Regions from separate parts of the Polaromonas sp. P1_E3 genome, predicted to be linked through region 1. Evidence: riboswitches for the same ligand, from Rfam matches in the RefSeq annotation. Region 1 holds a riboswitch; the other holds the start of a gene.
What was found. Region 1 has a riboswitch for S-adenosylhomocysteine ahead of metH (methionine synthase). Riboswitches for the same ligand answer to the same signal wherever they lie in the genome.
Positions count from the first base shown of each region.

Region 2: it holds a riboswitch for S-adenosylhomocysteine, as region 1 does, so the genes downstream of both, ahcY (adenosylhomocysteinase) here and metH (methionine synthase) in region 1, are expected to answer to the same signal.

Region 1 covers NZ_JBFUBD010000001.1:16,602-33,208, reverse strand. The annotation lists gene glcF (glycolate oxidase subunit GlcF) at 1-159, opposite strand, end outside; gene AC1D0Z_RS00135 (YoaK family protein) at 164-940, opposite strand; gene glcE (glycolate oxidase subunit GlcE) at 944-2,071, opposite strand; gene AC1D0Z_RS00125 (SMP-30/gluconolactonase/LRE family protein) at 2,144-3,070, opposite strand; gene AC1D0Z_RS00120 (ammonium transporter) at 3,283-4,830, opposite strand; gene glnK (P-II family nitrogen regulator) at 4,859-5,197, opposite strand; gene AC1D0Z_RS00110 (YifB family Mg chelatase-like AAA ATPase) at 5,722-7,266, shown strand; gene AC1D0Z_RS00105 (HdeD family acid-resistance protein) at 7,383-8,708, opposite strand; gene AC1D0Z_RS00100 (peptidoglycan DD-metalloendopeptidase family protein) at 8,774-9,985, opposite strand; gene AC1D0Z_RS00095 (glycine zipper 2TM domain-containing protein) at 10,153-10,953, opposite strand; gene metH (methionine synthase) at 11,166-13,949, opposite strand; S-adenosyl-L-homocysteine riboswitch at 14,001-14,095, opposite strand; gene AC1D0Z_RS00085 (cyclic nucleotide-binding domain-containing protein) at 14,188-14,796, shown strand; gene AC1D0Z_RS00080 (Bug family tripartite tricarboxylate transporter substrate binding protein) at 14,848-15,831, opposite strand; gene AC1D0Z_RS00075 (homocysteine S-methyltransferase family protein) at 16,083-16,607, opposite strand, start outside.
Region 2 covers NZ_JBFUBD010000044.1:284-9,375, reverse strand. The annotation lists gene AC1D0Z_RS08465 (cytochrome ubiquinol oxidase subunit I) at 1-1,357, opposite strand, end outside; gene AC1D0Z_RS08460 (GbsR/MarR family transcriptional regulator) at 1,360-2,016, opposite strand; gene AC1D0Z_RS08455 (cupin domain-containing protein) at 2,487-2,957, shown strand; gene AC1D0Z_RS08450 (septal ring lytic transglycosylase RlpA family protein) at 2,985-3,614, opposite strand; gene metF (methylenetetrahydrofolate reductase [NAD(P)H]) at 3,626-4,456, opposite strand; gene AC1D0Z_RS08440 (TlyA family RNA methyltransferase) at 4,505-5,527, opposite strand; gene ahcY (adenosylhomocysteinase) at 5,685-7,115, opposite strand; S-adenosyl-L-homocysteine riboswitch at 7,215-7,287, opposite strand; gene AC1D0Z_RS08430 (HAD-IIB family hydrolase) at 7,541-8,353, shown strand; partial or broken gene AC1D0Z_RS08425 (PucC family protein) at 8,468-9,092, opposite strand, start outside.

The DNA of each region.
Region 1 (16,607 bases):
GTAGATGCGCCCGCGCGGGCCGTCGAGTTCGTCGCCCAGCAGTTGATACGTCGGGCAGGTGGCCGTGCAAAAGCCGCAGTGCACGCATTTGCGCAGGATGGCTTCGGCCTCCAGGCCGTCGGCGGTGTTTTTGAATTCGGGTGCGAGATGGGTTTGCATGGCGTCAGGGCCCTTCTTTCAGGGCCAGAGCAAGGGCCTTGCGCCGTGCGGCGCGCCGGAAGTCCGCATACAAAGGCGGCAATGACAAGGTCAGCAGCATGAGGGCCAGGGGCACGACCCAGATGAAGCCGACGTATTTGAAGCCGGCCGCGCCAACCAGGCCGCCGGCGACAAACATGGCCAGCAGGGTGCCGAAGAGCCGGACCTTGATGCGGTTGGCACGCACACGGGATTCCACCGAGCCGGCGCTGCGGTTCCAGTAAAACATCTTGCCGAGCTCGATGCCGAGGTCGGTGATGACGCCAGTCATGTGCGTGGTGCGGATCTGCGAGGACGAGATCTTGCTGACCAGCGCGTTCTGCAGCCCCATGGTGAAGGCCAGCACCAGCACGGTCAGGGGTACGGCAAACGGCGTCTGCCGGTTCAGCGTTGCGCCCAGCAGGCCGAAGACCAGCAAAAGGACGGACTCGAGCAACAACGGCAGGGCGAACTCACTGCGAAGGTGCCGGTGGCGTGCCCAGTTGACCAGCACGGCCGTCACAGCCGCACCCAGGGTGAAGGCCAGCAAGGCGCCCACCGCACCCAGCACCAGCGTCAGGTTGCCGAGGATGAGGTTGTCCGCCACGATGGAAACGAACCCCGTCATGTGGGAGGTGTACATGCTGACCAGCAGAAAGCCCCCGGCGTTGACAGCCCCGGCATTGAACGCAAGCACCCCGCCGAGCAGGCGGTTGATGGTGGGCGTGCGGTGCTGCCCGGTGAGATGGCGCAGGCGGCGCATGGGCTACCAGCCTGCCGCCATGCGGCCACGGTTCAGGATACCGGCGGGATCGAACTCGCGCTTGAGTTCCCGGTGGATCCGGTCCAGCGGCGGTTTTAAGGCATCAAATCGGGCTGTAGCGCCCGCTGGGTCTGCGCCACCAGCTATAAAAAGAGTAGCATGCCCGCCGGCCTGTGCCGCGGCCGCACGCAGTGCCTGTGCTTGCCCCGCGCCCGCCCGCACCCATCGCTGGGCACCGTGCCATTCCACCAGCGGCGAATCGGGCAAGTTCGGAACTGGCGCCGTTTGCGGCAAGGACAGCCGCCACAAGTCCTGGTCGGCCTGGCGTGCCGTGAACCACGGGTGCCGCTGGTTGCGGCAGGCCTGCCAATGGCCGGCAGCTTCGGTGCTGCCTTGCTTGTCACCGCCCAGCACCTTGCAGGCGGCTTCGACGGCGGCGGCGGCGCCGCGCAATCGCAGGTAGAGCGTACCGATACCGGCTTCTTCGGACCAGCAACTCGCATTGAGCGGCAAAGGCCGGCCGCCCCAGGCGTTCAGCCGGTCGAGTGCCTGTGCCTGGCTGCATTCAAAGCGCAAGGTCGCCTCGGCAGGGGCCATTGGCAGCACCTTGAGGCTGACTTCAGTCAGCACGCCCAGTGTGCCGAGAGCCCCGGCCATCAGCCGGGAGACGTCATAGCCCGCCACATTTTTCATGACCTGCCCGCCAAACGTGAGCAACTCGCCGCGCCCGTTGATGAGCTTGAGCCCCAGCACGTAATCGCGCACGGCACCCACGCTGGCGCGCGCCGGCCCGCTCAGGCCGCTGGCAACCATGCCGCCTACGGTCGCTGGCCCGGGGGCGCCAAAGTGCGGAGGCTCAAAGGGCAGGCACTGGCCTTGGGCCGCCAGCATGGCCTCGAGTTCGGCCAGCGAGGTACCGGCGCGCGCAGTCACCACCAGTTCGCTGGGTTCGTAGCTGATGACGCCCGCGTACGGGGTCATATCGAGGATGTCACCTTCCAGTGATTGGCCGTAAAAGTCCTTGGTGCCGCCGCCGCGGATACGCAGCGGCGTGCCGGCGGCAGCGGCAATACGCACCCGTTCGGCCAGGGCGTCCATCACATCATCGGTGTCTGAAGGCATGGCTGGGATGGTACGTGGGTATATCGCCTGGGGAGTTGATCTTTTTGCATGCCGCCTGTTCGGTTTTTTCAGAGGCGAAGCTCAATCCTCGAAAAAGTTGACCGGCAAGCCGGGCACATCCACCCGCATCGAAAACACGCAACCGGACTCGGGATAAGCCTGCAACTCGGCAGGCGGCCGGTTGTAGCGCGCCGTGGTGACATACAGCGTTTGCAGGTCGTCACCGCCAAAACAGGGCATGGTGGGGCACTGCGCAGGCACGGCAATTTCAGCCAGCAGTTCTCCCGCCGGGGAGAGCTTGAGAAGGCGCGCACCTTCAAACATGGCCACCCAGTAGTTGCCCTGGATGTCTACCGCGGCGCCGTCAGGGCGGCCACCGTAGCCGGGCATGCCGAATTGCCAGCCGGCGGGCTTGCCCGGCCATTGATGGAAAACGCGTCGGTTCGCCATGGCGTTGCTGTCGGCATCCCAGTCCCAGGCATGGGTGGTGTGCGTGGGTGTGTCCGTCCAGTACACCGTTGCGGTGTCCGGCGACCAAGCCAGGCCATTGGCGATGATGGCGCCACCGGCCTTGCGCTCCACCGCAGGCACAAGGCTGTTGCGGCAGTCAATGGAAAAAAGCTCGGCCACGGACTTGTCCCGCGGTTCGTACATGGTGCCGGCCCAGAAGCGGCCGCGCGGATCGGCCTTGCCGTCGTTGAACCGCGTCGTGGCGGTGTCATGGCGGGCAGGCATGAGTTGCTGGAGCTCGGCGCCCCACTCTCGCGCACGGTAAATGCCGTCGCGCAATGCGATCACCAGGCCACTGCCCTGCCCCTGTGTACGGGCCGGCGCGATGCTGCCGGGTTCCGACGGCATGGGCCAGCTTTGTACCGTTCCCATAAAGACGTTGCAGCGGTGAATCTGCCGGCCTGGAATGTCAACCCAATACAGCATTTGCTCGTCGGGATGCCAGAACGGCGATTCACCCAGTTCACTGGGTTGTGCAACAACGGTTTGCCATGTCATGCGGCGTTCCTTGAAAGGCTGAAAAGTGGACAGGGACCCAAGGTTAGCACCGGCAGGGGCCACCGCAGCCCGATCCGGGCGATCATGCAACGCCCACAAGGCACGCGCCAAAAAAAAACAGCCCACCGACTTGCGCCGGCGGGCTGAACATCCAAAGGAGATACTCAATCAGGGAGCTGCCCTGGAGCAGCCCGAATTCGTCTGACTATGAATTAGCGGTTGTAGGCGGTCTCACCGTGCGAGGTGATGTCCAGGCCTTCGCGCTCGTCTTCTTCGCTGACGCGCAGACCGATTGTGAGGTCAACCACCTTGTAGGCGATGAAGGAAACTACACCGGACCAGATGATGGTGATCAGCACGGCTTTGGCCTGGATCCAGACCTGAGCAGCGATGGAATACGCATCAGGTGCCAGCATGGCAACCGTAGTCCAGTCGGCGACGGAGCTTGGGCCACCCAGGTTTGGCGAATTGAAGACGCCGGTGAGCAGCGCGCCCAGGATACCGCCCACGCCATGCACGCCGAACACGTCGAGCGAATCATCAGCGCCCAGCAGCTTCTTCAGGCCGTTCACACCCCAGAGGCAGGCGAAGCCGGCGATGAGGCCGATGATGAGGCCACCGCCGATGCCGACGTTGCCGGCTGCGGGCGTGATGGCCACCAGGCCGGCGACAGCACCGGATGCAGCGCCCAGCATGGAAGCCTTGCCGCGCATCAGCGCTTCACCGACGCACCATGCCAGCACAGCGGCAGCGGTTGCACCCAGCGTGTTGATGAAGGCCAGGGCTGCAAAGCCGTTGGCTTCCAGAGCGGAGCCGGCGTTGAAGCCGAACCAGCCCACCCACAGCAATGCGGCACCGACCATGGTCAAGGTGAGGCTGTGAGGGGCCATGGCTTCCTTGCCGTAGCCGACGCGCTTGCCGATGCAGTAAGCGCCCACCAGTCCAGCGACGGCGGCATTGATGTGCACCACGGTGCCGCCTGCGAAGTCCAGGGCGCCCATTTGCCAGAGGTAGCCCGCCTTGCCGTTCATGGCGTCAACCACTTCCTTGCCCGTGTAGGCGTCAGGGCCCATCCAGAACCAGACCATGTGGGCGATAGGGGCGTAGCTGAAGGTGAACCAGATTGCCATGAACAGCAGCACTGCGGAGAACTTGATGCGTTCGGCGAAGGCGCCGACGATCAGCGCGCAGGTGATGCCTGCGAACGTGGCCTGGAAGGCGGCGAACACGATCTCGGGGATCACGACACCCTTGCTGAAGGTCGCGCCATTGGCAAAGGTGCCCGCGACGTTGTCCCAGATGCCCTTCATGAAGAGCCGGTCGAAGCCGCCGAAGAAGCGGTTGCCTTCAGTGAAGGCCAGGCTGTAACCGTAGATGAACCACAGCACGACGATCATCGAGAAGGTGACCATGACCTGCATCAGGACGGACAGCATGTTCTTGCTGCGGACCAGGCCACCGTAGAACAGCGCCAGGCCGGGCACGGTCATCATGATGACCAGCAGCGTGGAAACCATCATCCAGGCGGTGTCGCCTTTGTTGGGAACAGGCGCAGGCGCGGCGGCAGCAGCCGGTGCGGAGGCCGCGGCAGCAGCGGCGGGTGCTTCCGCTGCTGCGGCAGGCGCGGCAGCGGAAGCAGCGGCTTCAGCAGGTTTGGCTTCTGCGGAGGCCGCAGGTGCAGCGGCCGGGGCCTGCGCCATCACGGCGCCGGTCGTCAGCAGGCTCAATCCCAATACCAGGGAGGCAAGTAGTTTTTTCATGTCTGTGTTCTCTTCGTTGGGGTGAGCCTTACAGCGCTTCCTTGCCGGTTTCACCGGTACGGATGCGCACGACCTGCTCGAGGTTGTAAACAAAAACCTTGCCGTCACCGATCTTGCCGGTGCGGGCAGCGCCCTCAACCGCTTCAATCACGCGGTCCACCAGCTCGTCGGAGACTGCTGCTTCGATCTTGACCTTGGGCAGGAAATCGACAACATACTCTGCACCACGGTATAGCTCGGTATGGCCTTTCTGGCGACCGAAGCCTTTGACTTCAGTCACAGTAATGCCTTGCACGCCAATACCGGAAAGCGCTTCACGCACTTCGTCCAGCTTGAACGGTTTAATGATGGCCGTTACGAGTTTCATTTTCAGGTTTCCTCCAGGGATGAATAGGGAAGCAGCATCGTCAAGCACCACCTCAGCCGGATTACAGGGCTTTTGTACGAGTCATTGCGGATCAGAGCTTCCGTAAAAGCTCCGAAGGCTGGCAACTTGAGCGAACTTCTTAGCAGGTAACGTGCCAAAGACGCTTTACATGGGCGGCGGGTCTTCCTTCAAACTTCGAGCGGGCCGCTGCGGACCTGGCCAACCCTGCCGCACCAATTAAGTGCGATTAAATGCACGATTTTGGAGCATGAAGTAAAAAAGCCGCACCAAGCCTGTCTTTAGTGCATGGCAAGCTCTGCAATGCCGGTTTTGGGGATGACACGCCGCGCGGGTTGGGGGCCAAAGTGCACCGCTCCTTTACCCCGGCGGGTCATACCTCTCCGCCAATTCCGCGGGCCGGCGGTCGGCTGGGCGATACTTGCCTCTCGTGAAGGCTGGTGCGCCTGAAACCGGGGATGGCCCCGGGTTCAGTCATGACACCGCCCCGAGGGAGGAAATCTGGAATGAGCTTGTCTTTAGTGCATAGCCGCGCCTTGTTGGGCCTGGAAGCAAGGCCCGTGCAGGTGGAAGTGCATCTTGCCAATGGGTTGCCCAGCTTTACGCTGGTCGGACTTGCGGAAACGGAAGTCAAGGAAGCGCGTGAGCGTGTGCGCTCAGCCATCCAGAATGCCGGGCTGGACTTCCCGGCCAACAAACGCATTACCGTGAACCTGGCGCCGGCCGACCTTCCCAAGGATTCGGGCCGCTTCGACCTGCCCATCGCGCTGGGCATTCTGGCCGCCAGCGGCCAGATCGACGCGCGCAAGCTGGAGGGTTACGAGTTCGCCGGCGAGTTGTCGCTTGGCGGCGAACTGCGGCCCATCCGCGGAGCGCTTGCCATGAGCCTGGCCCTGGCACGCCCCGAGCGGCTTGCGGCCGGGAAACTGCCCAAGCTGGTCTTGCCCAATGCCAGCGCCCAGGAGGCAGCACTGGTGCCAGGCGCCGAAATCTTTCAGGCGCACCACTTGCTGGATGTGGTGAGGCAATTTCTGCCGGGCGACCTCGCGGTTGAAGCAGGAGACGGATGGTCTCGCGTCCAGCCGACCGTGCCCTCGGCCCAGTCGCCGTACCCGGACCTCGCGGACGTCAAGGGCCAGGCAGCCGCCCGCCGCGCCCTTGAGATCGCCGCGACCGGCGGACACAGCCTGTTGATGGTGGGCGCTCCGGGCTCCGGAAAATCCATGCTGGCGCAGCGCTTTGCAGGCCTCCTGCCGGCCATGACCACTGAAGAAGCACTGGAAAGCGCGGCGGTGGCGTCATTGGGCGGCCGGTTCACGCTGGACAAATGGGCCATACGCCCCACGTGCGCGCCGCACCATACGGCAAGCGCTGTTGCGCTTGTTGGTGGCGGCTCTCCACCCCGGCCCGGTGAAATTTCCCTGGCGCACCGTGGCGTCTTGTTCCTGGATGAACTTCCTGAATTTCCCCGGGCGGCGCTGGAAGCCCTGCGCGAACCGCTGGAGTCCGGCACCATCACCATTTCACGGGCAGCCCAGCGTGCCGAATTTCCGGCGCGCTTCCAGTTGGTCGCGGCGATGAACCCCTGCCCCTGCGGCTACCTGGGATCGAGCTTGCGGGCTTGCCGCTGCTCGCCCGACCAGGTGTCGCGTTACCAGGGCAAACTCAGCGGCCCACTGCTGGACCGTATCGACCTGCACGTGGAGGTGGGTGCGCTTGCAGCCGATGAGCTGGTCAATGCGCCGCCGGGCGAAGCCACTGCCGCTATCAGAACGCGGGTTGCCGCCGCACGTGACCGAGCCATGGCACGGCAGGGCGCGGCCAATCAGGCGCTGGAAGGCCAGTCCATTGACGCGCAATGCCGGCTCGATGACGCGTCCGCGAAATTCCTGAACACCGCGGCAGCGCGGCTGGGCTGGTCAGGCCGCAGCATCCATCGCTGCCTGAAAGTGGCCAGGACGATTGCCGACCTTGCAGGGGCCGAAACTGTACAGGTCACCCACGTGGCAGAAGCCGTGCAATATCGCCGCGCGCTCAAGGCAGCACACTGACGACGCAAGCCGTCTGGCAATAACCCGGTACTGAACCACGGAAATTCGGAGCAACCACCAACCGTCTTCTTGAGTCTGCAGCCCCCTCGTGGAAAGCCCTGCTTTCCCGCCTGGCTTCAAGGAGTTTTTCCCGTGTGCTGGCGCTGGGGCCGCCGTGCTTTCCACCAGCGGGCAAGGTGGACTCTCAGATCCTGATGCGGATGGGTGATGCGCCGGATCGCGCCGGCGTAATCCAGCGCCAGGCCCGGCGTCCAGGCAATGGATTCGGCACGCACCCGAATGCTTCCAGCCAGCCACATGTCGGGGTGAAGGGCCAGGCGCAGCAGGGTTCGCCAGAAAGGTTTGTCGGCGAACACGCCTTCCATCGCGGCGTCAATGGCCTCGGTCACCACCACCGAGCAGTTGCGATGCGTCAGGTTATAGGTGTCGTCCTGACGGTAAGCTTCCCAGAAAGACTGCAGGTGGCCGCGGTTGAACAGGCGAAAGCGGATGCGAAAGGTCGAGGGGCGCGTCGCACCGGCTTCCTGCTCATAGGAGGGAAGCCACATGCCCGGATGGTCATTGCTTTGTGTGGCGCGCACCTGGTCCACCAGGTTGCGCTGCGTGATGCTCAGGCGTACGCGGGGATGGTGGCTGATGTAGAGCTGCGGCCCGCATTCCAGCGCGACATGGCCGGTGGTCACACTGCCTTTGCGGGAAAGGGCCGCGATGTAACGGTCGACCAGCGGCAGCCGGATGCGCCCTTCACTTTGATCCACGGCAGTCCAGATGTGAACCACCATTTGTTCGGCGAATGCACCGACGCCTGCAGAAGGGCCGGGCCGCGGTGTGTTGGTGCCCATCTCCCTTTTTCTTTGATAGAGCTCAATGGCCGCGAGCCGCGAGCCCGGCGGCAGACGTTGCAGACGCCATGCCCCGCGCATCACCACGTAGCCGCCCGCCATCAATGCAAGGCCGCTGCAGAACGATACGTTCATCGCGGACGGCAGGGGCCAGTCCGTCGCGAGCAGCAGGGCCATGACGAGATAGCCCCAGCCGATGATGTGCGACATGCGCCAGTTCGGATACCGGATCAGAAGGCTGGACGCGATGCGGACCAGCCCGTTGAAGGTAAAAGCCGCGGCAAAAAGCACGCCTGCCGCAATTGAATTGTCCCAGGGGAAATCCAGCAGAAGGCAGGCAAACACCACCATGGCCGCGCCGCGCAGCATTTCAAAGCGCCGACGCGCGCGCGTGTGGGTGGCACCGATCACCAATTCAACCAGGCCCTGCAGCAGCAACACCGCGCCGAACACCCAGCCGGCCATATCCGCCACGCCATCGACCAGGTCGATCAGCACCACGGCGCCAAGCAGCACTGCGAAGAGGCCTGCTGCAAGAAAAATCTTCCAGCGCTTCACGAGCGCATCGCCGCCAAAAAGAGTTAGTGCCAGTCTGAACATGTTGGTCCGTAGCCGCCGGGGTCATGCGCCCGGCAAGGGAACGCGCAGCTCGCCGCCCCCCGGGGTTATCTCAATGAGGGGAAATCAACCAGGTAGCTATTCATGGGCAAGGTGGCCCGCTGCACCGCTTGCTGCTGTGGCAAAGCAGTCCACGCGACCTTGCCTTGCTCGCTCACATCCGTGGCAACACCCCTGGCGACGAAACCGTCAATGACGTAGGGCAGGCCCTGTGATGACAACGGGCCCATGCCGTCCGACACGTGAAAGTGCAGGTGTGGCGCCGTGGTGTTGCCGGAATTGCCCAGCAATGCCAGCACCTGGCCGCGCTTGACGCGATCGCCCGCGCGCACCTTCAGCGAGCCTGGCTGCAGGTGCGCGTAAAAGGCGTAATAGCCGCGTCCGAGGTCCAGGATGACATGGTTGCCTGTCACGTTCTGCATGGTGGTATCGGATGGCAAGGCGTTGGGCACCCGTTCGGGCAAGCCGTCGAGCACGGAAACCACTTTGGCGTCCGCCACGGCAATGGCCTTTTGCCCATAGGTGGGCCAGTTTTCGTTCTTGCTGCTGTCGCCGTTGCTTTGATGGGAGTTCGCATCAATCCTGACCCAGTCAATGGCAAAGCGCTGGCTGACGTAGAGGACGCCGTTGACGGGAATGCCGGCGCGGCGGTGCGGCACCTCTTTGCAGCAGCCATTGAATGCAATCCAGCCTGGGCCTTCAAGCGGCGGGCCGATCAGCAAGGCGGGCCGGGTGCTGACGGCCACTGCGCCCCCGGTTTGAGTCGTCTGGACAGGACCATCGCTCGCCGATTTGACTGCCGCCGCCAGCTTGCCCTCGGGCGAAGAGGTCACCACGCGATGCGAAAGGGTTTTGGGCAGGGCCTGGCCGGCCTCGAGCGCCACGTCAATCCAGAAAAAACCGGCCTGTGCCGGGCCTATGCTGTCACCGGCGGCACCACCCAGCAGTGAAAATGTGCCGGCGACATCCGGCCCGGCAATGGTGGCCAGAACTTTGCCGGAAACACCATCCAATACTTCCAGCGACACCAGCTTTAGAGACACCGCCCGCGCATTGGTGACCTGCAGTTCGTAGTCGATGTGCACACGTCCATCGGCACCGCGAAAAGGTACGGGGCGCACCGAGGCGCTCAGCAGTACGGGGGTGTTCTGGTCGTGCGCGCCCGCGAATTCGAGCGTGTCGAGTCCAGGCTGGGGTCCTGCCGCAAAGGCAGGCAGGCTCCCGGCAAGCGCCAGCACGGCCACGAAAAAACGGCGCATGCGATTCTCCTTGTGATGGGCGGGGCCATCATAGCGCCAAGCCCCGCACAACCCGAGGGCAGGCGTTACGCGCAGGGTTCTCCCGGTGGCAGATCAAAGATGAAGCCGGCCCTATCGACGCCGCGTCAGCTGGCCTGCGAGGCCCGCGCTGCGGGCCGTCCCCCGGATCAGCGGTTGCTGTAGTCGGGTGGTTGCTGCTGCATGGTCACCGGTGCCGGCGCAGGCCGGGGGCTGTAACTGGCGCCGTCCTGGGTCCGCAAGGTCGAACCCTCCACCGTTACGCGGCTGCCAACACTGGGAGCATGGGCAACTTCCACCATACGGTGTGAACCGTCTTCCATGCGCACGCCGACCTGATACACCGTCTCCTTGCGCACATGCCCTTCGATGGCATTGCCGGCGAAACCGCCGCCCACCGCGCCCAAAATGGTCGCTGCCGTGCGCCCTCCGCCATGGCCGACCTGGTTACCCAGCACGGCGCCCAGCACGCCACCCGCCACAGCGCCAACACCAGGGCCGGCCGGTTTGGTGGAGCGCTCCACCGGCGTGACTGATTCCACCGCACCGCAGACATGGCACACAGGCGCCGGTGCCACAGCGACCGGTGCAGGGTAAGGGGCCGGGGCGGGCGAAATACCCGCATAACTCGGGGCGGGTGCAGGTTTTGGCGTGGGTTTGACCACCTTCCTGGTCGGCACAGGTGCGGGTTTCGCGGGTGCGGCAACCGGCTTTTCAGCGAGGTCGTCCGCCGCATTGCTGGCTGCTGCCATCGGCGGCGGCGCCTGCGGTACGGCTTGCGGCGCTGCAAGCGCCACGGGAGCCGCAGTGACCGGGTTGCGCATCTGGTAAATCATGGTGCCGCCCATCGCCAGGACGGCGACGCCCAGGATGCCGACCGCCGCCCACAGGGGCTTGCTGGCCGAGGAGGCCTGCTGGCCCGGCTGGAGTGTTTCATTGGATGTGTTCATGGCAATTCCCTCTGTGAAATCTAATAGGCCCCGCGAACGGGAATCCATCTAATAGTTGCTCAACGTTTCCCATGCCGAGAAGGTAAACACGCTCCGGCAGCCAGCTGTGTATTTATGTAAACGAAGGTGATTCTCCGGCAAAGTCGCCGTAAACGCGAATTGCCACGGTGGCCCTGAACTGCTCACGGCCTGCGCCGGCCGTGAGCCGGCTTTCAGAGATTGGGCGCCAGCAGGCGTTGCAACGCTTCGGCCTTGAGGCCGCGCCGCTTGGCCAGGTCCTGCAGCTGGTCGTCGCCGATCTTGCCCACATTGAAATAGGTGCTCTCGGGGTGGCTCAGGTAAAAGCCGCTGACGCTGGCGGCCGGCGTCATGGCCAGGCTTTCAGTCAGGGCCATGCCGATTTCTTCGGCCTTGAGCAGCTCGAACATCTCTTTCTTGACGCTATGGTCCGGACAGGCCGGGTAGCCGGGCGCGGGGCGTATGCCTTGGTATTTTTCGGCGATCAACGCCTCGCTGTCCAGGGACTCGGCGGGCGCGTAGCCCCACAAATCCTTGCGTACCCGCTGGTGGAGGCATTCGGCAAAGGCCTCGGCCAGGCGGTCGGCCAGCGCCTTGAGCATGATAGATGAGTAGTCGTCATGGTCGTCGAGGAAGTACTTTTCCTTTTTCTCGGCGCCTATGCCGGCGGTCACGGCGAAGACGCCGATGTAGTCCGGGAGATTCTGGTCTTTTTGGCCTGCAGCACCCGCAGGGCGGGCGCCACCAGCCATCAATTCAGGAGCAAGTATTTTTGGCGCCACAAAATCAGCCAAGCAGCGGCTCGGGCGCATCACGCCGTCGATTGCGGTTTTTTCGGTCTGCTGGCGCAGGCCATACCAGGTCATGGCGACTTCACTGCGCGATTCGTCCGTGTAAATCTCAATGTCGTCGCCCACGCTGTTGGCGGGATAAAGGGCCATCACGCCGTTGGCGGTGAGCCAGCGGCCTTCGATCAGGCGCTTGAGCATGCGCTGGGCGTCGGCATACACACGCACGGCCTCGGTGCCCACCACCTCGTCTTTCAGGATCGCCGGGAAGGGCCCGGCCAGGTCCCAGGTCTGGAAGAAAGGGCCCCAGTCGATGAACTGCGCGAGCTCGGCCAGGTCGAAGTTCTTGAAGACGCGCCGGCCGATGAATTTCGGCACGGGCGGTGTGTAGTGGGCCCAATCGATGGACGTAGCGTTGGCACGCGCCTTGGCCAGCGGCCACATCGGCACCTGCTTTTTGTTGGCGTGCTGGGTACGCACCTTGTCATAGTCGGTGTAGAGCTCATCGATGTATTTGGCGGCCTGGTCGGACAGCAGGCTCTGCGCCACGCTCACGCTGCGGGACGCGTCGGGCACGTAAACCACCGGCCCTTCGTAGTGCGGCGAAATCTTGACGGCCGTGTGCACGCGGCTGGTGGTAGCGCCGCCAATGAGGAGCGGAATCTTCCTGATGCGGAAGTGGTCGTCCTTTTGCATCTCGGCCGCCACGTACTGCATTTCTTCCAGGCTGGGGGTAATGAGGCCTGAGAGGCCGACGATGTCGGCGCCCTCGACCTTGGCGCGCGCCAATATTTCATGGCAGGGCACCATCACGCCCATGTTGACGACTTCAAAGTTGTTGCACTGCAGGACCACGGTCACGATGTTCTTGCCGATGTCGTGCACATCACCCTTGACGGTGGCGATGATGATCTTGCCCTTGGTCTTGACGTCGCCGCCTGCGGCTTCGAGCAGCAGCTTTTCGGCCTCGATGTAGGGCAGCAAATGCGCCACGGCCTGCTTCATCACGCGGGCGCTTTTGACCACCTGGGGCAAAAACATCTTGCCCTGGCCAAACAGGTCGCCGACGACATTCATGCCGTCCATCAGCGGGCCTTCGATGACGTGCAGCGGCCTGCCGCCTTCGGCCAGGATTTCCTGATACACCTCTTCGGTGTCGGTCACGATGTGCTCGTTCATGCCATGCACCAGTGCATGCGACAGACGCTGACGCACCGGCAATGCGCGCCATTCGTTTTTCTTGCTGTCGTCCCTGGCGCCGCTTTTTGCGGTTTCGGCCACTTCAATCAGGCGCTCGCTGGGCGTGAGTTCAGGCTCGCCAGGCTTGTAGACCGGGGTGCGGTTCAGCACCACGTCTTCAACACGCTCGCGCAGCACCGGGTCAAGGTCGTCGTAGACACCGACCATTCCCGCGTTGACGATACCCATGTCCATGCCGGCCTGGATCGCGTGGTACAGGAACACCGTGTGGATGGCTTCGCGCACCGGGTCGTTGCCGCGAAAGCTGAAGGACACGTTGGACACGCCGCCCGAGACCTTGGCGCCGGGCAGGTTCTGCTTGATCCAGCGTGTGGCGTTGATGAAGTCGACCGCGTAGTTGTTGTGCTCTTCGATGCCGGTGGCAATCGCAAAGATGTTGGGGTCAAAGATGATGTCCTCAGGCGGGAAATCCAGTTCGTCGACCAGTACGCGGTAGGCGCGCTCGCAGATTTCGACCTTGCGCTCGTAGGTGTCGGCCTGGCCTTTTTCATCGAAGGCCATCACCACGGCCGCCGCGCCATAGCGCTTGAGCAGCTTGGCCTGCTGCTTGAAGGGCTCCAGGCCCTCTTTCATCGAGATCGAATTGACGATGCCCTTGCCCTGGATACAGCGCAGGCCGGCTTCGATGACGCTCCACTTGGAGCTGTCGATCATGATGGGTACGCGGGCGATGTCTGGCTCGCTGGCGATCAGGTTCAGGAAACGCACCATGGCGGCCTGGCTGTCCAGCATGGCCTCGTCCATGTTGATGTCGATGATCTGGGCGCCGTTTTCGACCTGCTGGCGGGCCACGGCCAGAGCCTGTTCATATTCACCATTCAGAATCATGCGGGCAAACGCCTTGGATCCGGTGACGTTGGTGCGCTCGCCGATGTTGACGAACAGCGTACCCGCGCCAATGGCGACCGGCTCCAGGCCGGACAGCTTCATGGGAGGAACAAAGGATAAAGATTCAGTTTCAGACACGGACTCACCTTGAGGCAAAGGTGAGCGTCGTTGCTTCAGGGGCCGTCAAAAGCCGTCCTGTAACCCAAGCCTGACGAACGCTTGTGTTCGCTGCAACGCTCCTTGGGTTACCATCATTTTAAGGGCTGAACGCGGCCCGCGCCATATCCTGGCGCCAATGGCCAGAGATACCAGCAAAGTCCAAGGGATAGCGGGAGCCACCATGCTTGAAAACCTGTTCGGTAGAAAACAGAAGGGAACGCCCGATGCGCCCGAGTCCATGCGTCCCAAAGACCGCATGCGGGCCATTGAAGGCTCCAGCACGGCCGAACTCGCCGCCAGGCTGTTGATTGCGCCCACGGCCCTGATGCAGCTCACCCTTGAAGAGGCTTTTACCGTCGTCAGCTACATGATGCCGCGCAGGATTGCCGAGGGAACGACCTTCATCCGCGAAGGCGACAAGAGCGATACCGGTTATATGGTGCTGCTGCTCGAAGGCGAAGTCACGGTCGAAAGCATTGTGGTCAGCCGCCGCACGCCGGTCACCATCACGGTACTGGGTCCCGGCAGCCTGATCGGCGAGATGGGCCTGGTCGACGGCCAGGCACGGCTGGCCTCATGCACCGCCAGCAGCGACGTGAGCTGCGCCGTGCTGTCGCGCGCAGCGCTCGAAAAAATGGGGGAAAAGGAACCCGTCACCGCGGCCAAACTGATGTTTGCCGTCTCGCTGCGCATCGCCGAACGGCTGCGCGATACCAGTGAGAAACTCAGGATGTACAGCCAGCTGGTGCAAGCCATGCAGCAGGAGATCGACCGGCTGATGCCGGGCTGATTTACCGGCAAAACCCGAAAAGGCGCCGGGAACCGGCGCCCTTTCCAGGTTTTAGTCGAGCTTGATTTTGGCGACCTTGATCAGGCGCCCATAGTCGGCGTGCTCCTTCATCACCATATAGGCAAAGTCGGCAGAGCTCATGGGACTGGGCGTCGCGCTCATGCGGGCGAACTTTTCCGCAGTATCGGGGGTATTGAGCGCATCAGCAAAGGCACGCTGAAGCTGGTCCGCCGTGGCTTTCGGAAGGTTGGCGGGGCCAAAAATACCAAACCAGGTGCTGATGTGAAAGCCAGGCAACACGTCATTGATGGTGGGGATTTCCGTGAAACTGCTGGAGCGGTTGATGGTCGTCACGCCGAAGGCGACCAGCTTGCCGGACTTGATGTTGGCGCTGGCGGATGCCAGGTTGTCAAACATCAGGTCGGTCTGGCCGGACAGCAGGCCAGCCTGCGCCTGGGCAGAGCCGCTTGAAGGCAGGTGCACCACGCTGATCTTGGCCAGGCTTTTGAACAGCTCACCTGCGAGGTGGCCGGCGCTCCCGTTGCCGCCGGAGGCATAGTTCAGCCGGCCGGGGTTCTTGCGTGCGTACGCGATCAGGTCCTTGGTGTCCTTGATTTTCAGGCGTTTGGCCGTTTCGGCGTTCATGACCAGCACGTTCGGCACGCGCGCCACCAACGTGATGGGCGTGAAATCCTTCAATGCGTCATAGGGCATGTTCGGGTAGAGCCAGGGGTTGATGGCATGCGTGGCCACCGCGCCCATCACGAGCGTGTGCCCGTCTGCAGGCGCCTTGGCGACGAAGGCGGCACCCACGTTGCCGCCGGATCCCGGCCGGTTGTCAACCGTGACTTCAGTCTTGAGCAAGGGGCGCAGCTTCTCGGCCAGGATGCGTGCGGCATTGTCCAGGGGGCCGCCGGCCGGATAGGGAACGACGATCGTCACCGGTTTTTGGGACGACAGTTGCGCATGGCCCGCGAAAGCCGCCATTGCCAACGTGAATGCCGCTGCGGCCTTGATGAATAAACCCACCTTCATGATTTCCTTAGTTTGTTGTGTTGCGTTGTTGTGTTGCTTTGTTTTAGCCAGGCCGTCAGCGTTGCATAGCGCTACACCGGCATCAGAGCCGGCCTGGCAAAGGGGCCTGACTATAGCCGCTAAATATGACATTCAAGGGGCGCCCTCAGAGATGCCATTGATATGCATACTTATTGATTACAGGACAAGGAGGGAGCCGGCTTCTTCAGCAGCCGGCGGGCGCCACGAGGGTGACGCCGGCAGCGCTGCCCTCAGGCAGCTTCCTTGTAGAAAGCGCCGCGCTGCAGGGAGCGGCTGGCGACCGGCGCCACCGCGTGGGCGATGGCGCCGATATGGTCCGGCGTGGTGCCGCAGCAACCGCCCACGATATTGACAAGGCCTTCCTCGGCAAACTCGCGCAGCAGGCGTGAAGTCACATCAGGGGTCTCGTCAAAACCGGTGTCGCTCATGGGATTGGGCAGCCCGGCATTGGGGTAGCAGCTGATGAAGGTGTCGCCGGCCACGCGGGCCAGCTCCTGGATGTAAGGGCGCATCAGGGTGGCACCCAGTGCGCAGTTCAGGCCGATCGCCAGCGGTGCGGCATGGCGCACGCTGTGCCAGAAGGCCGTCACCGTCTGGCCGCTCAGGATGCGCCCAGAGGCGTCCGTCACGGTGCCGCTGATGATCAGGGGCAGGCGCTCGCCGGAGTTGTCGAAATATTCGTCGATGGCGAACAGCGCCGCCTTGGCGTTAAGCGTGTCGAAGATGGTCTCGACCAGCAGCACGTCACTGCCGCC
Region 2 (9,092 bases), on a different contig from region 1:
TGAGCGTGTCTTCCATGCCGGCGCCGAAAGGCTTGTCGGCATGCGTGCGGTGGCGCGCCAGGTAAAACACCACGGAGATATACGCGGCGATCAGCGCCAGGTACAACACCAGGTACAGCGTCAGCGTCAGGGCGATGCGCGGCGCCGGCACTTTCGACGCGGCATCAGCCGCCGTCAGAACGCCCGTCACCAGCCAGGGCTGGCGCCCGATCTCCGTCACGTACCAGCCGGCGACCAGCGCGATCCAGCCGGCAAACGTCATGGCGACCAGCAGCCGTGCGTGCCACACCGTCAGTTCCCGGGATGGGTCTTTCTTCCAGGGTGCGAGCCGAAGCACGCTGGCCCAGCTGACCAGCAACATCAGCATGCCGACACCCACCATGATGCGAAAGGCCCAGAACACCGGCGCCACAGGCGGGTGCTTGCCCTCGAACTCGTTCAGGCCCTTGACCTCGCCGTCCAGGCTGTGTGTGAGGTAGAGCGATGCCAGCTTGGGAATGCCGATTTCGTAATGGTTGGAGCGGCTGGCCTGGTCGGGCAGCGCAAACAGCACCGCGGGCACGCCTTTTTGTGTTTCCCAGATGCCCTCCATCGCCGCCAGCTTGGCCGGCTGGTGCTCCATGGTGTTGAGGCCGTGCAGGTCGCCCGCGATGATCTGCAGCGGGATCAGCATGGCGGCGAGGTAGATGCCGGTTTTCAGCCCCGCGATCACCTCGGCGCCGCGGTCATTGCGCAGCCAGCGGTAGGCCGACACGCCCGCCACCAGAAAAGACACCGTCAGCCCCGACGCCAGCAGCATGTGCGTAAGGCGGTAAGGAAAGGACGGGTTGAAGATCACCTGGAACCAGCTCGTCACATGCGCCTGCCCGTTGATCATTTCAAAACCCGCCGGCGTCTGCATCCAGGAGTTGAGCGCCAGGATCCAGAACGCGGACAGCGTGGTGCCGCCCGCCACCAGCAGCGTGGCGATGGTGTGCATGGTCTCACTCACGCGTTCACGCGCGAACAGCATCACGCCCAGCATGGTGGCCTCCAGGAAGAAGGCGGTGAGCACTTCGTAGGCCAGCAGCGGCCCGGCGATGTTGCCGACCTTCTGCATGTAGCCCGGCCAGTTGGTGCCGAACTGAAAGCTCATGGTGATGCCGCTGACCACGCCGAGGGCAAACGTCAGCGCGAAAATTTTCACCCAGAACTGGTAGGCGTCCATCCAGTACTGCGCTTTGGTTTTCACGAAGCGCAGCTTGAAGTACAGCAGCACCCAGCCCAGCGAAATGCTGATGGTGGGAAACAGGATGTGGAAGGTGATGTTGGCCGCGAACTGGATGCGGGCCAGCAGGAATGCGTCTAAACCGTCCATCATCAACTCCTGTTGTCGTCATCGGAAGGGCTTGCCGGCAATGCCGCAGGCCCGGCAGGTTCTGCTGGCTGTACCGCCACTTTGGGGGAGGCGCCGCGGCCTGTCAAACCGGCCTTCATGCTGCTGGCGACCTTGTCTTTCACCTCCAGCAGCTTCTGCACCTTGGCACCCATCTTCATCAGGCTCATCAGCGTGGCCGAGTCCATCTTCTGCACGTCAGCCAGCCAGCCCGTCATCAGCTCGATCAAATCGTGCATCTGCTTCATGCGCGCCTGGGCGTGAATATCGTCCTGATTGGCCGGGTGTTCCATCAGCGCATCGCGCAGCATCGACAGCGTCGGGTCAATTTCACGTTTGCGGCGTTCCTCGGCCAGCGTGCGAAAGATCGCCCAGACGTCTTCCGGCGCACTGAAATATTCGCGCCTGTCATTCGGCAGATGCTGCAGCCGCACCAGGTTCCACGACTGCAATTCCTTCAGCCCCATACTGACGTTGGACCGCGAAAACGCCAGCGCCTCGCCGATTTCATCGGCATTCAGGGCACGCGGCGAGACATACAGCAAGGCATAAATCTGCCCAACCGTCCGGTTAATGCCCCAACGGCTACCCATTTCACCGAAATGGAGGACAAAACGCTGGGTCAGGGGGGCAAGGTTCATGGCCGGCTTCTTTGGTTTATTGAATTTTCAGGAATTACTGAAATTCTAATAAATTGAAACGATTTGCGCTGGCGACTGGATTGACCCTGCGTCGAGCCGGGTGAAGCCGGATGAAGCGGGCGAACCTTGACCTGACTCAACGCCCGCGGTGACAACGCGGGCATCGCGTAGATCGTCGAGATGCTATCGAATTAATAGCTGCTTGCGCTCATCCCCGTTGGGCTAAAGGCCAATTTCATACATAAAAGCCGCCAGGCAGGGTCCCAAGCGGGTTCAGAACGTTCAGGGCGACCCGACGCTGTTTCCCGAGCAGTTTCATGACTATTTTTAACACCAGACTCGCCTCCAAGCCGATGCAGGACTTGCGCGACGCAAAGGCTGGTTGCCGGTTCGGGTCAGCGCTATTGGCAAGCCCGGCGCAACATGGGCATACTGGCCCGCCCCTACACAACACCCCAAAAAAGGATTCCATGCGCCATACCACCACCGTCCTCGGCTTTTCCGTCACCGTTGCCTTTGTGGCCGGAATTGCGTTGTCACCGCTGGCCCAGCACGCCCTGCCCGATGCGCATGCGCAGGCCGTGCCCCTGGCGCCGGCGATGATTGACCTCGCGGCGCTCAAGCACGGCGACATTCCCACCACCCCCAATCCTGAAATGAACGCCAGGGGCCTGGTCATCACCGACAACGCCACCATCGGCATTCAGTCCGGCAACGTGGCCAAACACATTCACCCGAAAACCGACGAGATCCAGTACATCATTGAAGGCAGCGGCGCCATGTGGCTGGGCGGCGAGCGCAAGGAGTTCAAGCCGGGCACGCTGATCATCATTCCCAAAGGCACGGCCCACGGCGGCACGCTGGTGACCAGCGGGCCTGTGAAGGCGCTGGCCATCAAGATCCCACCCCAAGCCAGGGACGACGTGACTTTTGTGAACTGAGCGGGCGCGCCTCGCCAGCGGGGCGATTCAGCGCGGCGTACGCGGTGCCGCTGGGCGCCGCCTTGGAGGCGGGCGCTTCCGGGCCGCAGGCGCAGGCGTTGTCGCGACCTCCGGCGTGGACTCCGGCACCAGCAGCACAACTTCTTTCAGCCCCATGCCCAGCATGCCAAGCTCTTCCGCCGCGGCACGGCTCAGGTCGATGATGCGGTTGCCGCTGTAGGGCCCGCGGTCGGTGATGCGCACATCGACATCACGGCCGTTGACCAGGCTGTGGACACGCACCATGGTGCCAAAAGGCAGCGTGCGGTGCGCAGCAGTGAACTCCTGCATGTCAAAGCGTTCTCCGCTGGCGGTGCGCCGGCCGTTAAAACGCGGGCCATACCAGGACGCCTGGCCGCGCTGGAATTCGCGGGGCACTTCGCCGGCAAGCAGCGATGGCCTGGGTGCAGCGGCGGAAGGCGGCACCTCGTCGGCCATCTCACCGGTCGCGGGTGATGCATCGGTGGCGGGCCGTGAAGGACGCGGCGCCGGTGCAGCAGCACCAGTGCCCGGCGCGGTGGAGGGTTTGTTTGGTGGCGGCGTGGTGCACGCGGCCAGCAAGGCCAGCAGCACCGCAGCACTGAGGGTGACGGCAGACCGGCGGGCACCCTGCTGCATGGATGGCAGCCTCAGGCGCGCTGCAGCCGCCCGATGATTTCCGTCGTCGCCGCGGCCTGGTTCATCGTGTAGAAATGAATGCCGGGCACGCCGGCTGCGTACAACTGCTCGCACAAACCGCTGATCACATCAAGGCCGAAGCTCTTGATCGACGCGGTGTCGTCGCCAAAGCCCTGCAGGCGCAGGCGGATCCAGCGCGGAATCTCGGCACCGCAGGCATCGGAAAACCGCATGAGTTGCGTGGAGCTGGTGATCGGCATGATGCCTGGCACGATGGGCACGTCCACACCCAGGGCCTGCGCGTCGTCGACAAAACGGTAGTAGGCGTCAGCATTGAAGAAGTATTGCGTGATCGCCGAGTTGGCGCCGGCCTTGACCTTTTGCACAAAGGCCTGCAGGTCGGCATCGGCCGATCTGGCCTGGGGATGTATCTCGGGATAAGCGGCCACTTCAATATGGAAGGCGTCGCCGGTTTCGGCGCGGATAAACGCCACCAGGTCGCTGGCGTAATGAAACTCACCGCCCGCGCCGTAGCCGCTGGGAAGGTCACCGCGCAGGGCCACCAGGCGTTTCACACCCATGATCTGCAAGGTGGTGAGCTGCTGGCGCACGGTGGCCTTGGTGGCGCCCACGCATGAGAAATGGCAGGCAGCGGACACGCCTTCGGCCAGGATCTCGCTCACCGTGCCAAAGGTGCCGTCCTGCGTGGAGCCGCCGGCGCCGAAAGTGACCGAGCAGAACTCGGGCTTGTGCGCATACAAGGCCTGGCGCGTCGCGCGGAGCTTTTCAGCGCCTTCAGGCGTCTTGGGCGGAAAGAATTCAAAGCTGAGGGGCAGGTTCATCTCGGATCTCACTCGTTGTTATTTGCCGTGGTTCGCCGTTGTGGGCCGTCACTCACCGGCATCGGTATTTTTGTCACGCCGTTTGCCTCGCGCAGGGCCAGGCTGGCCGGCATGCGCAAGTTCGGAGTCTTCGTGCGGCGCGCGGGCGGCGCGCAGTTCGCTGCGGGGCACGCGCTTGGCAACCTTGCGCTGCGGCGCGGCCGGCAGCGGCTGGTCTTCGCCGTCCACGTGCTGGCCCTTGACCGCCTGGATAAAAAATTCGCGGTTGCCGTCGCCGCCTTCAATCGGCGACGCCAGCCAGGCTTTCACTTCCAGCCCCAGCGCCGCGCACGCATCGCGCAAGCGCTTTTCCACAAATTCAAAATGCGCAGGGTCGCGCACGATGCCGCCTTTGCCGATCTGGCCGGGCTGCAGTTCAAACTGCGGCTTCACCAGCATGAGCAAATCGCCTCGGGGCTTGAGCAGGCGAACCACCGCAGGCAACACCAGCGTGAGCGAAATGAAAGACAGGTCGCCGGTCAGGAAGTCGAAGTTGGCTTCTGTTACCGGGCTCGCTTCATCCAGGTCAGCGTCATCCTCATCGCCATCGAAGTCATCGGAAAAATCCATGCCGCTGTCGCCCGCATGGCCGGCCACCAGGTCGGCGGCGGTCATGGAACGGGCATTCAAGCCCTCGACGCACACCACACGCGGGTCTTCACGCAGGCTGGCGTGCAGCTGGCCGTGGCCCACATCGACGCCCACCACCTGCACGGCGCCATGCTGCAACAGGCAATCGGTAAAACCGCCAGTGGATTGGCCCACGTCAAGGCAGCGCAAGCCGTCCACCTTCAGGCCCGTGGCTTTCAGCGCGCCTTCGAGCTTGAGCCCGCCGCGCGAGATGTATTTCGCTTCGGTGGTGTCCAGCAACTGCAGCTCGGCGCCAGGCGGAATCTCGTCGCCATTTTTGGCGACCTTCTTCCAGGCTGCGTCGGCTTCAGGGCGCCATTGCACCCCCGACGCAATCAGGCGCTGGGCTTGAGAGCGCGTGGCGGCATGGCCGTGTTCGACGAGGAATAGGTCAGCGCGCATATAGTGTTCCGGTATTCCAGCAACAGCCTCAAGGGCGTAGTGAGCGGCCCGAGAGCAAGGCGCGGGCGTCAGGCAACCGGAGTGCACTTGATGTGCACGAGGATTGCCTGATCGGGACCCGCAACGCCGCTATCGGGTCGCGCAGTAGCCAGGAAGCTTAATAGCGGTAAGTGTTGGCCTTGTATGGGCCGGCTTTGCTCACGCCGATGTAAGCCGCCTGCTCGTCGCTCAATTCAGTCAGCACAGCGCCGACCTTCTTGAGGTGCAAACGCGCGACCTTTTCGTCGAGGTGCTTGGGCAGCACATAAACCTTGCCCACTTCGTAAGCGTCTTTTTTGGTGAACAGCTCGATCTGGGCGATCGTCTGGTTCGCAAAGCTCGACGACATGACGAAGCTCGGGTGGCCCGTGCCACAGCCGAGGTTGACGAGGCGGCCCTTGGCCAGCAGGATGATGCGCTTGCCGTCCGGGAAGATCACGTGGTCGACTTGCGGCTTGATCTCTTCCCACTTGCACTTCTCGAGCGCAGCAACGTCAATTTCGTTGTCGAAGTGGCCGATGTTGCAGACGATGGCCTGGTCTTTCATGGCGGCCATGTGTTCATACGTGATGACGTTCTTGTTGCCGGTGGCGGACACAAAGATGTCGGCCTTGTCGGCAGCGTATTCCATGGTCACGACCTTGTAGCCTTCCATCGCGGCCTGCAGGGCGTTGATCGGGTCGATCTCGGTCACCCACACCTGGGCGCTCAGTGCGCGCAGAGCCTGTGCGGAGCCCTTGCCCACGTCGCCGTAACCGGCCACGAGTGCGACCTTGCCGGCGACCATCACGTCGGTGGCGCGCTTGATGGCGTCAACCAGGGATTCGCGGCAGCCGTAGAGGTTGTCGAACTTGCTCTTGGTCACGGAATCGTTCACGTTGATGGCGCGCAGGGCCAGCGTGCCCTTGGCCGACATTTCATTCAGGCGCAGCACACCGGTGGTGGTTTCTTCGGTCACGCCGATGATGTTTTTCAGGCGGCGGCTGTACCAGGTAGGGTCTTGCGCCAGCTTGGCCTTGATCGAATTGAAGAGGCAGATTTCTTCTTCGCTGCCGGGCTTGGAGATCAGGCTGGCGTCTTTCTCTGCCTTGGTGCCCAGGTGCATCAGCAGCGTCGCGTCGCCGCCGTCGWCCAGGATCATGTTGGGGCCTTCTTCAGGCGTGCCCTTGGCGCCGTTGAATTCGAAGATCTTGTGCGTGTAGTCCCAGTAGTCGGCCAGGGTTTCGCCCTTGATGGCGAACACCGGCGTGCCGGCGGCGGCAATCGCAGCAGCGGCGTGGTCTTGCGTCGAGAAGATGTTGCACGAAGCCCAGCGCACTTCGGCGCCCAGGGCTTGCAGGGTTTCGATCAGCACGCCGGTCTGGATCGTCATGTGCAGCGAGCCGGTGATGCGCGCGCCCTTCAGCGGCTGCGCCTTCGCGAATTCTTCGCGGATGGCCATCAGGCCGGGCATTTCGGTTTGCGCGATGTTCAGTTCCTTGCGGCCCCAGGCTGCAAGCGAAATATCGGCAATGGTGTAGTCGGTGGAAGGTTTCAGGACAGCGCTCATACGGTTCTCCAAATATCAAACGTCAGCTGGGCAAAATCGCCACGGGCACGGCTTTCAGGGGAAGGGAGAATTCAGTCATTCACCCGGCTTGAAAGCACATGCGGGTGAGCGTGGTTGCAATGAAGTCCTGAGCCTGGTCCACGTGATGTGGCTTGCAACGCTCCTCAGGAAAACAGATTATACCCACCCCCGCCCGAACTCACTTCGTGTAGTCCGTTCCCCCCTCTAGGGGGCGGCGCCTAGGGCCGGCGAAGCCGGACCCGCGGCCCCCACTGGTATTCCCGTTGGTTACGCCCTGTATCTTCAACCCAGCATGGGCCGCGGAACCGGCTTTGCCGGGCCACAGGCGGGCGGCCCCCTCGGCGGGCAGGGAGTTACGCGAAGCGAACGACCGTGGGGGCCATCCACCATGCGAAAATTTCACCATGCAAGAACTCCAGCGCTGGCCTGTTACAGAACGTCAACTCATCACCGGCGTCTTTACCGATATCGACGACACATTGACCACAGAGGGTGAAATCACGCCTGACGCACTGGAGGCTTTGGGTGACTTAAAAGCTGCCGGCTTCAAGGTTGTGGCCATCACCGGACGGCCTGTCGGCTGGAGCGAACCCTTCGCGGCGAGCTGGCCGGTCGATGCCATCGTGGCAGAGAACGGCGCGGTGGCGCTGCTGCCTGAGCAGGAAAAAGGCCCGCAGGCCGCACAGGGCGGGCGCAAGCAGCTATCAAAAATATACCAACAGGATCCCGCGACACGCGCTGCGAACTTCGCGCGCATGCAGGCGGTGCTGGCGCGCATCGAACGTAAAATGCCGGGTGTGACCCGCGCCACCGATTCACCGGGCCGCGAGACCGACATCGCCATCGATCACAGCGAGTTCACGCAGCTCAGCGACGCGCAAATCGCCGCCGTCGTGGCGCTCATGAAAAGCGAGGGCATGCACGCCACCGTGAGCAGCATTCACATCAACGGCTGGTATGGCGGGCATAACAAGCTGGAAGGCGCGCGCTGGATTGTTCGCCAGCTCTGGCAGCGCGACCTGGATGCCGAGATGAACCAATGGGTCTATGTGGGCGATTCGACCAACGACCAGCTGATGTTCAAGACTTTTGCCAACAGCGTGGGCGTGGCCAACATTGCGCGCTTTGTGCCGCAGCTGACAAGCCTGCCGCGCTATGTCACGCGGGGTGAGCGCGGCGCAGGTTTTACGGAAGTGGTCCGCGCGCTGCTGGATTAACCCGGCCCTCCACGCGGATAGGTTGGGTTCATCAAGCAGAAGCCGCGGAACCGGCTTTGCCGGGCCGCAGGCTTCGTCCCCTGCAAGGGGAGGGGACGCTACACAAAGTGAGCGTCAGCAGGGGTGAGCACATTTTGCTTGGCGCACCGAGCCCCAACGCAGCCAGGCGCCGAGAGCCGCCACTGCCAGCACCAGCGCGGCATAACCCTCGACCGTGGCCGGCAAACCCAGCGGCGCGATCAAACGGCCCGCCAGCATGGCCGGCACACTGAAGGCCAGGTAGCTGGTGGCATACAGCGCAGCAAACAGCTCGGCCCGCTGATGCGGCTGCGCCAGCGGCGCGAGTGTCTGCACTTGTGCGGAGAAAGCCGAGCCGCCGCCAAAACCGGCCAGCGCCGTGCCGGCAAAAAACAGCGCCACAGAGCGCGTGGCCAACGACACGACCACCAGTCCGGCGCCCACAGCCAGCAAGCTCATGCCGGCGGCGCTCATGCGCACCGGCGACAGGCTTTTCAGCAAAGTCGGTGACGCAGCGCCTAGCCCGAAGAAGGTGGCAATGGCCAGGCCGTTGACGATGCCGTCATGGATGCCGAAGATTTGCTGCAGCATGGAAGGCACCAGCGACAGGTACAGGCCTGCGAGCGACCATACCGCCAGCATTGTCGGCACGCCGCGCACAAATTCGCCGCGCGCCTGCACCGGGATCGAAATACGCGGCACCAGCGAGGCCAGTGCGCCG